DNA from 2 places in the Pseudarthrobacter sp. J1738 genome. Region 2 is predicted to be linked to the other one. Evidence: predicted binding sites of a transcription regulator. Region 2 holds the regulator's gene; the other holds the start of a gene.
What was found. The regulator HrcA, encoded in region 2, represses chaperone genes, less so after heat shock. The targets are predictions, from matches to a motif close to TTNGCACTCGNNNNNNNCGAGTGCNAA.
Positions count from the first base shown of each region.

Region 1: the regulator HrcA is predicted to act here: its motif matches at 2,854-2,880, upstream of groL (chaperonin GroEL).

Region 1 is NZ_JBNPEO010000003.1:21,814-28,119, reverse strand. It holds gene ACQR35_RS06030 (RNase H family protein) at 1-840, opposite strand, end outside; gene groL (chaperonin GroEL) at 1,051-2,679, opposite strand; gene ACQR35_RS06020 (ABC transporter substrate-binding protein) at 2,926-4,173, opposite strand; gene ACQR35_RS06015 (LytR C-terminal domain-containing protein) at 4,195-4,842, opposite strand; gene ACQR35_RS06010 (DUF3263 domain-containing protein) at 4,890-5,261, opposite strand; gene ACQR35_RS06005 (uracil-DNA glycosylase) at 5,389-6,156, shown strand; gene ACQR35_RS06000 (siderophore-interacting protein) at 6,186-6,306, shown strand, end outside.
Region 2 is NZ_JBNPEO010000002.1:49,317-55,622, reverse strand. It holds gene hemW (radical SAM family heme chaperone HemW) at 1-850, shown strand, start outside; gene ACQR35_RS03940 (DUF4870 domain-containing protein) at 892-1,332, opposite strand; gene ACQR35_RS03935 (DUF3097 domain-containing protein) at 1,457-2,296, opposite strand; gene hrcA (heat-inducible transcriptional repressor HrcA) at 2,414-3,427, shown strand; gene dnaJ (molecular chaperone DnaJ) at 3,489-4,616, shown strand; gene ACQR35_RS03920 (16S rRNA (uracil(1498)-N(3))-methyltransferase) at 4,618-5,373, shown strand; gene ACQR35_RS03915 (GerMN domain-containing protein) at 5,415-6,306, opposite strand, start outside.

The sequences.
Region 1 (6,306 bases), on a different contig from region 2:
CTCGAAGCTCATCTGCCCCGGCGCCTCAGCCTCTAAAGAAGTGATCATGGCGTCTCGGGACCACAACCGGCCCGACGCGCCAATTTCTTCGAAGTTTTTGTGGAGCAACAAACCAGTGCGGCCAATATCTGCCCGGACCGCTGGGTCCAGCAGTTCACGCTCTTGAGCCACCACAATGTCCTGCGGTTTTGCCGATTCCGGAGCGAAGGGATTGTCCTCGAGGCTGCTAAAAAGATCGTCCTGCAGGAGATCGTTCGAGCGGGCTGTTACTTTTTGGTCCGCCGCAGGGACTTCTTCGGCCGCCGTGCTGGTAGGTTCATCCGCTGTCGGACCGGTGGTTGCTGTGTCAACGTTGGCTGGATCAGCCGTCGTAGCGCCACTGAATCCTGGCCCGGACGGAACGGTCGTTTTGTTTTGGTAAGCGGTTGCTACTGCGCGGGCTCGCACGTCAGCGGCTTCGTTGAGGTCGTGCCCAGCATGGCCTTTGACCCATTCGAAAGAATATTTGCGGCCCACAATAGCCGCGTCAATGTCCTTGAGGAGCTCTACATTCAGGACTGCTTTGCCGTCTGCTTTGCGCCAACCTTTTCGCTTCCACCCCGGCATCCATTTGGTGATGCAGTTGATGACGTATTGGCTGTCGCACAGGATCCGCAGCGGTTCTTCCGGAAGGTGAGCTGTGGACCGGAACAGGTCCAGAACAGCCATCAGCTCGCCCTGGTTGTTGGTTCCGTGCGGCCAACCGCCGGCGCGCCAGCAAGTCTCATCCACGTACCAAGCCCATCCAGCGGGACCGGGATTTCCAAGGGCCGAACCGTCGGCAGCAGCTGTAATTGTCACTCGACCATCCTGCCAGACTCCCGGCCCGCGCCGCCCAACTGACTCGCACTTGCGGCAGTTCCCACACCCTTAGTAGATCCACTATCGCCGGCCAGCTATGGCGAGACATGGCAACGGCGGCCCCCACCGTGTGGTGAGAGCCGCCGTCGTGCGTTTAGCTAAACAGAGCGTTACGCGCCGTGAGTTACTAACGCTGAGTGCTATTGGGGACTAGAAGCCGCCCATACCGCCCATGTCGTCGCCGCCAGCCGGAGCCGGTGCGTTCTTCTCAGGCTTGTCGGCAACAACTGCCTCGGTGGTGAGGAACAGGCCGGCAATGGAAGCCGCGTTCTGCAGGGCAGAGCGGGTTACCTTTACCGGGTCGTTTACACCAGCAGCAAGCAGGTCAACGTATTCGCCGGTTGCGGCGTTCAGGCCGTGGCCGTCCGGCAAACCGCGAACCTTGTCAACAACAACGCCCGGCTCGAGGCCAGCGTTGAAAGCGATCTGCTTGAGCGGGGCATCGATGGCAACGCGGACAATGTTTGCACCGGTTGCCTCGTCGCCTTCAAGCTTGAGGTTTGCGAATGCCTTGGCGCCAGCCTGAATCAGGGCAACACCACCACCGGCAACAATGCCTTCTTCAACAGCAGCCTTCGCGTTGCGGACAGCGTCCTCAATGCGGTGCTTGCGTTCCTTGAGCTCAACTTCGGTTGCTGCACCAGCCTTGATAACTGCAACACCGCCGGCCAGCTTGGCGAGACGTTCCTGCAGCTTCTCACGGTCGTAGTCAGAGTCAGAGTTCTCGATCTCGGAACGGATCTGGTTGACGCGGCCTGCGATGGCGTCGGCGTCGCCGGCACCTTCAACAATGGTGGTCTCGTCCTTGGTAACAACAACCTTGCGTGCTTGACCCAAGAGGTCCAAAGTAGCGGTCTCAAGCTTGAGGCCAACTTCTTCAGAGATAACCTGGCCACCGGTCAGGATGGCGATGTCAGCCATCTGAGCCTTGCGGCGGTCACCGAAGCCCGGAGCCTTGACGGCAACAGACTTGAAGAGGCCACGGATCTTGTTCACGATCAGGGTGGCCAGAGCCTCGCCCTCAACGTCTTCAGCGATGATCAGCAACGGCTTGTTGGACTGCATGACCTTCTCGAGGACAGCAACCAGATCCTTGACGTTGGAAATCTTGGAGTTCACGATCAGGATGTACGGGTCTTCAAGAACCGTTTCCTGACGCTCAGCGTCGGTGACGAAGTAAGCGGAGATGTAACCCTTGTCGAAGCGCATACCTTCGGTGAGCTCGAGCTCTAGGCCAAAGGTGTTGGACTCCTCAACGGTGATAACACCTTCCTTACCGACCTTGTCCAGAGCTTCGGCGATGAGCTCGCCGATCTGGGTGTCGCCAGCGGAGATGGAGGCGGTAGCTGCGATCTGTTCCTTGGTTTCGATTTCCTTAGCGGAAGCCAGCAGTTCCTCGGTGACGGCCGCAACAGCCTTCTCGATTCCACGCTTGAGGGACAGCGGGTCAGCGCCAGCGGCAACGTTGCGCAGGCCTTCCTTGACCAGAGCCTGAGCCAAAACGGTTGCCGTGGTGGTACCGTCGCCAGCGACGTCATCCGTCTTCTTGGCAACTTCCTTAACCAGCTCGGCGCCGATCTTCTCGTAAGGGTCGTCCAGCTCGATCTCCTTGGCGATGGAAACACCATCGTTGGTGATCGTGGGAGCGCCCCACTTCTTTTCGAGCACGACGTTGCGGCCACGCGGGCCGAGGGTGACCTTAACGGCGTCGGCGAGGATGTTCAATCCACGCTCGAGACCGCGGCGTGCCTCTTCATCAAATGCAATGATCTTGGCCATAACGGCAGTAGTCCTTTCGGGACAGTCGTTAAGAGTGAAGGAACCTCAGCAGTGGTGCCCGCGACGGACGGCTCCCGTTAACGGCCTCTGTATGCCGCAGACCGAAAGCCTCACCCTGCAAGGTGTTATCTCTTGCTCCAACTCTTGACGCAACTCGATTCACACGAAACCGGGTTAGCAGTCAAAGTGCTGGAGTGCTAACTCAATAATTAGCACTCCATGGGTGAGAGTGCAAGGCCGTTCGCCTTAAGAGGACGCTTTGCCAGCAGTCTCTTGCGAACGATAAACGGGCTTGTTGTCCGTACCAAAGCCAAAGACCATGAAATTAGCACTGGTCACATCGCCTTGGCTATCAAAACCCACGGTTCCTGACTGGCCCTGGTAATCCACCGAAGTGCCGTTGGCCAGCAACGCGGCGCAGTCCTTGTAGTTCTTACACTCCGTGGCTTTGCCATCGTTTTTGGGACCTCCTGGACCAGAAACGCCGATCAGTGACGCGGCGATGGAGGCACCGGCGTCGTCCTGTGCGGAGGCCGCGGCGATTGCCACCAAATTCACCGCATCATAGGTTTCCGCGGCGAAACTCATGTCCTTGAGGGACGGTTCAACAGCCACAAGATCACTTTGAAATTTGGCGCTCGGGAAGGCTCCGGGAACCAAAACACTCGCCCCCTCAAGGGCACCTTTGGCGATCCGGTCACCATAGTTGTCCAAGCCACCGTCGGCGAGCACCAGTTTTTTGCCGCTCAGCCCAGCGTTGTGCAGTTCGGCGATAGCGCCGTCGGCACCGCTTCGAGCAATCAGTACGACGGCGTCTGGCTTACCTTCGGCGATTTTGCTCACGGCTTCCCCGGCGGCGCCGGGTTCAAATTCTGCAACTGTGCTCTCAGTGAGCCCTGCAGATTTGATCGCTGCCGAGACAGCGGAGGCAACATCGCTGCCGTAGTCACTCTTTTCGTGCAGCACTGCCACCGAGTGCGCGCCACCATCCTTGGCCAGTTTGACCAATACTGGTGCTTGCGCTGAGTCCGTGGCGATAGTGCGGAAGAAGTAACCGTTGCTCTTGTACGTACTGAGGGCGTTGGCTGTGGCGGCTGGGGAAATCAGTACCGTATGTGCTTTAGCCAGAACATCCACAGCCGGTCCCACGTTCGAGGAATCGGTGGGGCCAATCACTGCGTCTGCTTTGGCTTCAACCATACGGCGGGCCTGTTCGGCTGTGTCCCGCCCGAGGTAAACCGGCAAAAGTTCAACGTCTTTGCCCTTGTGCCCACCGGCATCATTGATCTCTTTGACCGCAAGTTTCACAGCGGCTTGCGCAGAATCGTTGAGGAACGATTGGCTCCCTGAATTATCCAGAATGAGCCCAATCCGCAAGGTGGCGTCGCCGCTGGCTTGCACATCGGCAGTACGCGCATTGTCACCGCTCGGCGAGCAGGCAGCCACCGATGCGGCCAACAACCCGGCGATCATCACGGCAACGCTGCGCTTCATGCTTGAAATCCTCACGATTGTTTACTGAAACCCAGGTCCCAAAACAACGGAAATAGGCTCCCCTAGGTCCGGAGTATCAACCAGAACAGTAATATTCAGCAGCTTCCCCAGCGCCTCTGCGTTGGCCTTCTGCACGGCACCGTTGTAGAAGATCACCGAGGTGGATTGCTGTGCGCCCTGCCAGTTGGCCACCGCACCCAAGGTCCAGCCATTATTCTGAAGATTTGATCCTACGCTCGCCCCAAGTCCAGCGGTTGTCGTGGCGTTGTAGACCGAGACGGGAACAGTTTTGTCCTCGCCAGCCTCGCTGGGCGTTGGTGTTTGGCTCGGCGTCGCCGATTCAGTAGCTGGCGCAGTGGTTGCCGGCGCTGTAGTTGCTGGCCCTGTAGTTGCTGGCCCTGTGCTCGCTGGTGATGTAGCGGCCGGGGCGGTGGTTGTGCTGGCTGTGCTCGCTGGCGAGCTGGAACTTGGGCTCGCCGCTACTTGCTTGCCGGTGATCTGCGGGACCACAAAGTAAGCCAAAAGACCAATCAACAGTGCGGCAGCGCCAGCGATCAACACAGGAGCGAGAGCTGCTCGCGGTGGTGTGGATTCGGCGGCGCGGTGGACGCCCTGGCGGCCCGCGGATTCTGGGACACGATCAAATTCGTCGCGCGGGTATTTGCTCATGGTTATCGGAGTCCTTGCTGGTGTTCTAGCCGGGCGAGACCCGAAACTTATGCGTCAGACCCCAAGCGCCGGGCGGTGCGTGCCCTCTGACGTGACGTCCTTAGTCTACGCAATCTCTTGACCAGCATGGGATCGTGGGCCAGAGCCGCTTCAGTGTCGATGAGCGAATTCAGCAGTTGGTAGTAATGCGTTGCGGAGAGGTCGAAGAGTTCACGAATGGCTTGTTCTTTGGCTCCGGCATATTTCCACCACTGGCGTTCGAGGGCCAGCATCTGCTGTTCACGCTCATTGAGGGCCGAGTCAGAGCGGAGTGCGAATTCGAACGATTCACCGGTGCCGAGTTCACCAGTTTTGGGCTCGGTTTGGGCGTGTCCGGAGGCGGTTCCATAGCCGGGTGCTGCTTGCGCTGCAGTAGACATTCTGATGCCCCTTTCCGTTCGACGCTCCTTCCATACTAGAACCGAATTACATCCATGTCATTCGAGTGTCTTCCTCACTGTCAGCACGTTTGGGCGATAGTGCACCTACGTGGTGCAAGATGGACGGGTGAGTGATCCAGAAGCCCTCTTCGAACTGCCTGCCACAGCGGCCCAAAGCGGTCCCAGCTATGTGGACCTCCGTTCACAAGCCTTGGAAGAATTGGTTCATCGCAGCTGGGTCCCCGCCTTGACCCCGGTTGAACCGGCCTTGCGCCGAGTTTTGGAGCGTCTCGCAGCTGAGGAAGCCGCAGCCCCGTGCAGTGTCCTCCCGGCAGCGAGCGCAGTTTTTGCCGCCTTCGCGCTTCCACTGGAGAACGTCAAAGTCCTGATTGTGGGTCAAGACCCCTATCCCACCCCGGGTCATGCGATGGGTTTGTCTTTCTCTGTTAATGGCTCGGTCCGCCCCCTCCCCCGGAGCCTGAACAACATCTATAAAGAACTCTCCTCTGACTTGGGCATCCACCCTCCAGCTCACGGTGACCTCAGCGGCTGGTCCCGGCAAGGTGTACTGCTCCTGAACCGAACCCTGACAGTACGTTCTGGGGCGGCCGCTTCACACCGTTCGCTGGGCTGGGATGAAATTACGACGGCGGCAGTGATTGCGTTGGCCACGCGTCTGGACGCCTTGGGTCACCCCTTGCCGCTGGTTTCAGTACTGTGGGGCAAAGACGCTCAACAGGTTCTTCCTTTAGTGAATGAGTTCCCGAGTGTGGTCAGCGCACATCCCTCGCCATTGTCCGCGAGCCGAGGCTTTTTTGGGTCCAAGCCTTTTAGCCGGGTGAACGAATTGCTTGAACTACAGGGTGCCGCGCCCGTTAGTTGGGAGCTGACATAACTCCCAGCCGCCCCGACTAGTCTTTATCCATGACTTCAAACCCGGTAACTCCCGTGTCCACCAGCGCTCCTGCCAAGAGCCGGCCACAAATAACGCTGGAGGTTTTGCGCAAGGGATCGTTGAGCGAGCACATGGTACGGATCATTGCTG
Region 2 (6,306 bases):
CACCGAAGCCAACCCGGACTCAGTGACTGCCGAATCGCTCCAGCTATTGGCGGATGCGGGTTTCACTAGAGTCTCCTTCGGTATGCAATCTGCAGTACCGCATGTTCTGAAAACTCTTGACCGAACCCACAATCCTGATCGCGTTCCGCAGGCTGTGGCATGGGCTCGAGAAGCCGGGCTGGCCGTGAGTCTGGACCTCATCTATGGAACCCCGGGTGAGTCGGTCGACGATTGGCGCACCTCTCTAGAGACAGCGCTCAGTTACGGTCCAGACCACATTAGTGCTTATGCCTTGATCATTGAGGACGGTACTAAACTCGCTGCACAGATTCGTCGTGGTGAAGTGGCGGACGTGGACGACGACGATCACGCCACTAAGTACGAACTCGCCGATGAGCTCATCAGCGCAGCCGGACTAAGTTGGTATGAAGTGAGCAATTGGGCGCGAACACCGGCAGATCGTTGCGAACACAATTTGGCGTATTGGCGCGGAACTGATTGGTGGGGGATTGGGCCAGGCGCCCACTCACACGTTGGCGGTGTCCGGTGGTGGAATGTTAAGCACCCCACCGCCTATGCCAACCGCTTGGGGACGGGCGCTTCGCCAGCGGCTGGCCGCGAAACGCTAGATGAGGCAACTAGACACGTGGAGAACGTGATGCTGGCTACCCGCTTGGCTACCGGTCTAGACGTTGCTGAGTTGTCCGAGGAGGGCCGTAAACAAATTGCCGGTCTGATTGCCCAGGAGCTGGTCGAACCGCTAGCTGCCTTTGCCGGGACGCTTAAGCTGACCCTCAAGGGCCGGTTGCTGGCTGACGCTGTGGTGCGCCAAATCCTCCCTGACCTCTAGACGCTAGCCGCCAAGGGGGACCATCATTTCTATCCTCTTGGCTAGTGAATGAGGCGCAGATTAAAGGCGTAACGGTGCGGTTGGCCGCGGTTTACGTGAACACCGGCGTTGACCGAGAAAATGGTCAGAGCAATCCAGATCAGCGTGGCAATCACCGCAAATATATTTCCCACTACGGGGACAAGGACCAAGATGTTGGCCAACACTGCAGCAATCGTTGGAGGCAAAGTGAAATTCAATGCTTCTTTGGATTCTTGCGCTGTAAAAGGGCCGCGCTCCTTGAAAATCAGGTAGATCAACAGAGACGGCACAAAGCCAAGAATCCCGCCAAAGTGCGCCAAAGTTGCCCACTGACGATCTTCACTGGCCGTGAGCGGCAACGCATTTGCTGCTACGCCATGGAATTCCGTCGGCTCGCCGTGATGCGGCCCTGGGGAGGAATTCTGTGAGGCGGGTGGTGGGGTGCTGGCGTCCTGTGCCACGGTGCGTTTCCTTCAAATCTCTTGGCGGCGGTTGGTCCACCGAGGTGCTTTGGGTTCGCCGGGATGCGGCCTCTATCAAGGATACTTGCTGTGCCCCGCTATTTGCGTAAATGAGCTCCAACACTCAGGCCGTCAGAAAGTCAATGACTTCTTCAACGCGGCCCAAGAGCGAGGGCTCTAGGTCTGCGTAGCTATTAACCCGAGATAGCAAACGTTGCCAGGCTAGACCGGTGTCCTCGGCAGTGCCGTGTGGCCAACCAAAAGCCTTGAGGATTCCAGTTTTCCAATCGGTACCGCGGGGGACTTGTGGCCACGCCGGAATTCCCAAAGTTGTTGGTTTGATGGCTTGCCACACATCTACGTAGGGGTGTCCCACAATAAGTACGTTTGCTGCTGCACCGGGAACCGCCATTGCCTCGGCTGCGATCTTTGATTCCTTTGAATCGTGGACCAAGTGATCAACCAAGATTCCTAGTTTCCGCTGGGGCCCTGGCTGGAAAGCACGGATGGCGGCGGCGAGGTCGTCAACACCGTGAAGAGGTTCAACCACAATGCCCTCAACACGCAGATCGTCACCCCAAACTTTCTCAACGAGTTCGGCGTCGTGTTTTCCTTCAACCCAAATTCGGCTCGCTTTGGCCACTTGAGCGCGCTGCTCAACCCGGATTGAACCGGATGCGGTGAGTGCTGGGGCCATGGTGCGTGATTTGGGGGCAGGCGCGGTGAGCTTGATGGGCACACCTTCAAGTAAAAACCCGAAGCCTAGGCGGAACGACTTAGTTTTGCCGCGGTTGTCTTCTAGGGCTACGACGTGCATGCCGCCAGATTTTTCTACCCGCGTTACGGCGCCCACCCAACCTGACTGCACGTCCTCCAACACCATGCCGAGTTCCACAGGAACTTCAGCAAGCTGTTGCTGCTTGGCAGGAGTGAGGTCCTGCGGACCCCATGAACTGTAAGACATATCAAGCTCCGCTGTGGCTTCTAAAATTTGCTGCCCCAAGGGGCGAATGACGCATACTAGACTTAGCACTTGAGCATACAGAGTGCTAACCGAAATACCACTTGGAGGTGAATGCATGTGAGTGACCCGCGCCGGCTTGAAGTATTACGCGCCATCGTGGAGGACTATGTGCACTCGCGTGAGCCAGTGGGTTCCAAGGCGCTCGTGGAGCGGCATCATTTGGGCGTTTCCAGCGCCACCATCCGCAATGACATGGCAGCCCTTGAAGACGAAGGTCTGATTACGGCGCCCCATACGAGCGCTGGCCGAATCCCTACGGATAAGGGCTATCGGGTTTTCGTGGACCAAATCTCGTCGGTGAAGCCGCTCTCGGCTGCAGAGCGTCGGGCCATTGAATCGTTACTTAATGGCTCTGATGACCTGGATGACGTCTTGGATCGGACAGTGAGGTTGCTCTCACAAATCACCAACCAAGTTGCGGTGGTCCAGTATCCACACCTCAGTCGGGCCAAGCTGCGGCACCTAGAGTTCGTTCAACTGGCACCTCGTCAGGTATTGATCGTCCTGATTGTGGACACTGGCGTGGTTGAGCAAAAAGTCATTGAAATTGGAACAGAACTGCCCGAAGAACAGTTGATTGCTTTGCGAGCAAAGTTTTTGTCTGTGGCTGCAGGTACTCCACTGAACCTATTGCCAGAGACAATCGCGGCAGTGCCCTTGACAGTTCCCATGCCCTTACGAGTAGTAGCCGTTGAAATCTCCAACGCCTTGCGGCTGCTTTCGCAGAACAACCGTGAAGATCGCATTGTGATGGCCGGAACAGCAAACCTAGCCAGGTCCACTGGTGATTTCCCGTTGAGCATCGGTCCCGTGCTTGAAGCGCTTGAAGAACAAGTGGTGATGCTGCGGCTACTGACGGAAATGTCAACGGATCCGCGTGGCGTCACGGTCAGTATTGGTCGCGAAAACGCCAATGATTCTTTGGCTGAGGCGTCCGTGGTGGCTACCGGATACGGGCCAGAAGCTGTCTCCAAGGTTGGTGTCCTCGGTCCCACCCGGATGGACTACCCAACCACCATGGCTGCCGTCCGAGCCGTGGCGCGTTATTTGTCAAAAATTCTTGCAGGCTGAAGTCGTTTCCCTAGCGACTTATGTAGCGAAAACGAAGTTGAAGAGGAAGTGAAGAAGTAACTTGAGCAACCACTATGAAGTTCTTGGCGTCTCCCGCGAAGCAAGTGGCGAGGAGATCAAGAAGGCTTACCGGAAGCTCGCACGCACCTTGCACCCCGATGTTAATCCGGGCGAGGACGCGTCTGAGCGCTTCAAGGCAGTCACCCACGCTTATGAGGTCCTCTCCGATCCGCAGAAACGTCGTGTTTATGACACCACCGGCAATGAAAACGGCACCGACAATGGTTTTGGCGGCGGAAGTTATGCAGGCCAGGGCTTTGCGTTCCAAGACATTTTTGAAAGCTTTTTCGGCGGTGGTGCTGCGTCAGGTCCTGCCTCGCGGGTTCGCCGTGGTCAGGACGCGTTGATCAGTGTTCGTATTGACCTCAAAGATGCCGTATTTGGCGTCAACAAAAAGATCGACGTTGAAACCGCCATCGTTTGTCCCACATGTGATGGCAGCTGCTGCCGTGCGGGATCCCAGCCCGAGCGCTGCGATATTTGTGGCGGTAGCGGACAAGTGCAACGTGCGGTCCGCTCCATTTTGGGCAACGTTATGACGGCTGCTCCATGTGGAACCTGTGAAGGCTTTGGAACCGTTATCAAGGACCCGTGCAATGAGTGCAACGGTCAAGGACGAATTCGCAGCTTGCGTTCGCTAACTGTCAAAATCCCTGCCGGGGTTGGCACAGGAACACGCATTCAGCTCACTGGTCAGGGCGAGGCCGGTATTGCGGGCGGTCCGTCGGGTGACTTGTATGTAGAAATCCGGGTCAACAATGACTCCATGTTTGTTCGTGAAGGCGATGACCTGCACGCCACTTTGCCGATTCCTATGACAGCTGCCGCCTTGGGCACGGACGTGACCTTGGACACCTTTGACGGCGCTCAAGAGATCAGCGTTAAATCCGGCACCCAGTCCGGCGAAGTTGTGACCCTCCGTGGGCTAGGCGTGACCCACTTGCGCGGCCAGGGCCGTGGCGATCTGAAGGTGCACTTGCAGGTGGAGACACCCACCAAGCTTGATGCGGCTCAGGAAGAGTTGCTGCAGCAATTGGCCAAGTTGCGTTCTGAACAATTTACCGAGGGCAAACTCGCTTCGAGTGGTGGGGTTTTCGCTAAGCTGCGCGATCGTTTGGGAAACCACTAGGGTGAGCAACCCCGTCTTCTTCACGGAGGCCGGCCAACTGGATGGCATGGCCATTGGAGCTCGCTTCGCTCTCAGCGGCGCAGAAGCGCGGCACGCTATCACCGTCAAACGCATGACAGTGGGGGAGCCGGTTGATGTGGTTGACGGCGCTGGTGTTCGCCTACGCGGCACGGTTGCCAGCACCGAAGGCGGGGTTTTGGAGGTTGAATGCGCCCAATTGCTGCATGAGACACCTCCAGCCCCGCGATTGGTTTTGGTCCAGGCCCTCGCCAAGGGAGACAGAGATGAACTAGCCATCGAGACGGCCACTGAGCTAGGCGTGGACGCTATTATCCCGTGGCAATCAGAACGTGCCATTGTGCGGTGGAAGGGCGAGCGAGGCGAAAAAGCCCTCGCCAAGTGGCGCTCTGGCGTAGGGGCAGCAGCTAAACAAGCGCGCCGTTCGGTGATCCCGGAGGTGCGAAACGTCGTCGAATCCGCGGGGCTGCTCACGGCCATCCGCTCGGCGAGCTTGGCGATTGTGCTTCACGAAGAGGCAACAGAGCCGCTGCGGGAAGTGCTGAAAAGCGCCGTGCCAGAAGCAGACGGAGAAGTGCTGTTTATTGTGGGGCCAGAGGGCGGTATTACACCGCGAGAGGTACAGAACATGCTCGACGCCGGGGCGAAACTTGCACTCTTAGGTCACCACGTGCTGCGCTCTTCCACGGCAGGACCGGCGGCGATTGTCTCGGCGTCGGAGTTTTATTCTCGCTGGTGACTGGGCCTTGCTTTTGAGGTGCCCTAGAAGGCTAAAGCTGGCTACTTAACGCTGAAATGTTTTGTATCAACCACCGCTGAGGTGGCAGGCGCACCCGTTGCGGGTTTGATGGTCGCACGTAGTTCATATTCACCGGCAGGCAGATCTGCCGAACTGGAAAACAGTCCGGCTTTGCCAGCCTCGGTGGAAACCTTTGACTCACCATTAAGCACCACTGTGTTGTTTCCGGACGCGTTCTTTCGCAAGATCTGCCACGTCACTGCTTCGCCCAGGGTTGATGCCAAACCGTTAAAACTGACCTTCCCAGTGGGGAACTTGGTTCCCTCTTGCGGGTCAATCACCCAAATCGGAGCGACAAGGCTGGCATCGCGTTGCATCGGTTGACCCAGCTTCACATGGCCAAAGGCGTTGTAGTCGGTGTGCCCATCAACTAAGACCACTACCTGGATTTGTTGTCCGGCGTCGATCATTCCTGAGCTGGACGCAGCTGCAGTGGCCGTATACACCAATTGCTGTACAGCTCGCTGAGCCATTCCAGCATCCATGTTGGCGCTAAAGGCATCTGGAGACAGATCCACCGTAATAATGTTCTTGCCGGAAATCGAGGTTGCTAGCTTTTGCGGAGACTGCCACGAAGTGAAGTAGTCAGGGTCCAGTGGTTTCTCCGACATCATGATTCGCAAGGCGTCGGTGATGGGATTCTCTGCGTTGGCGGCATTGTCTACGGTACGGAATTCACGGTACAAGAAAGCGTCGTCGCCGGCTCGGCCAATCCAGTAAACCGGAGCTTCGTTGGCCGCCGCCGTGGATTCCAAAGGAGCACTCGAGGAGTTGAGCGTTACACTTTGGCCCGCGGTGCTGGGACTTAATGTGGGGACTGTTGTAGTCTCCCGGGACGCCGTACATGCTGACAACGCTAGGGCAGCACTGAGG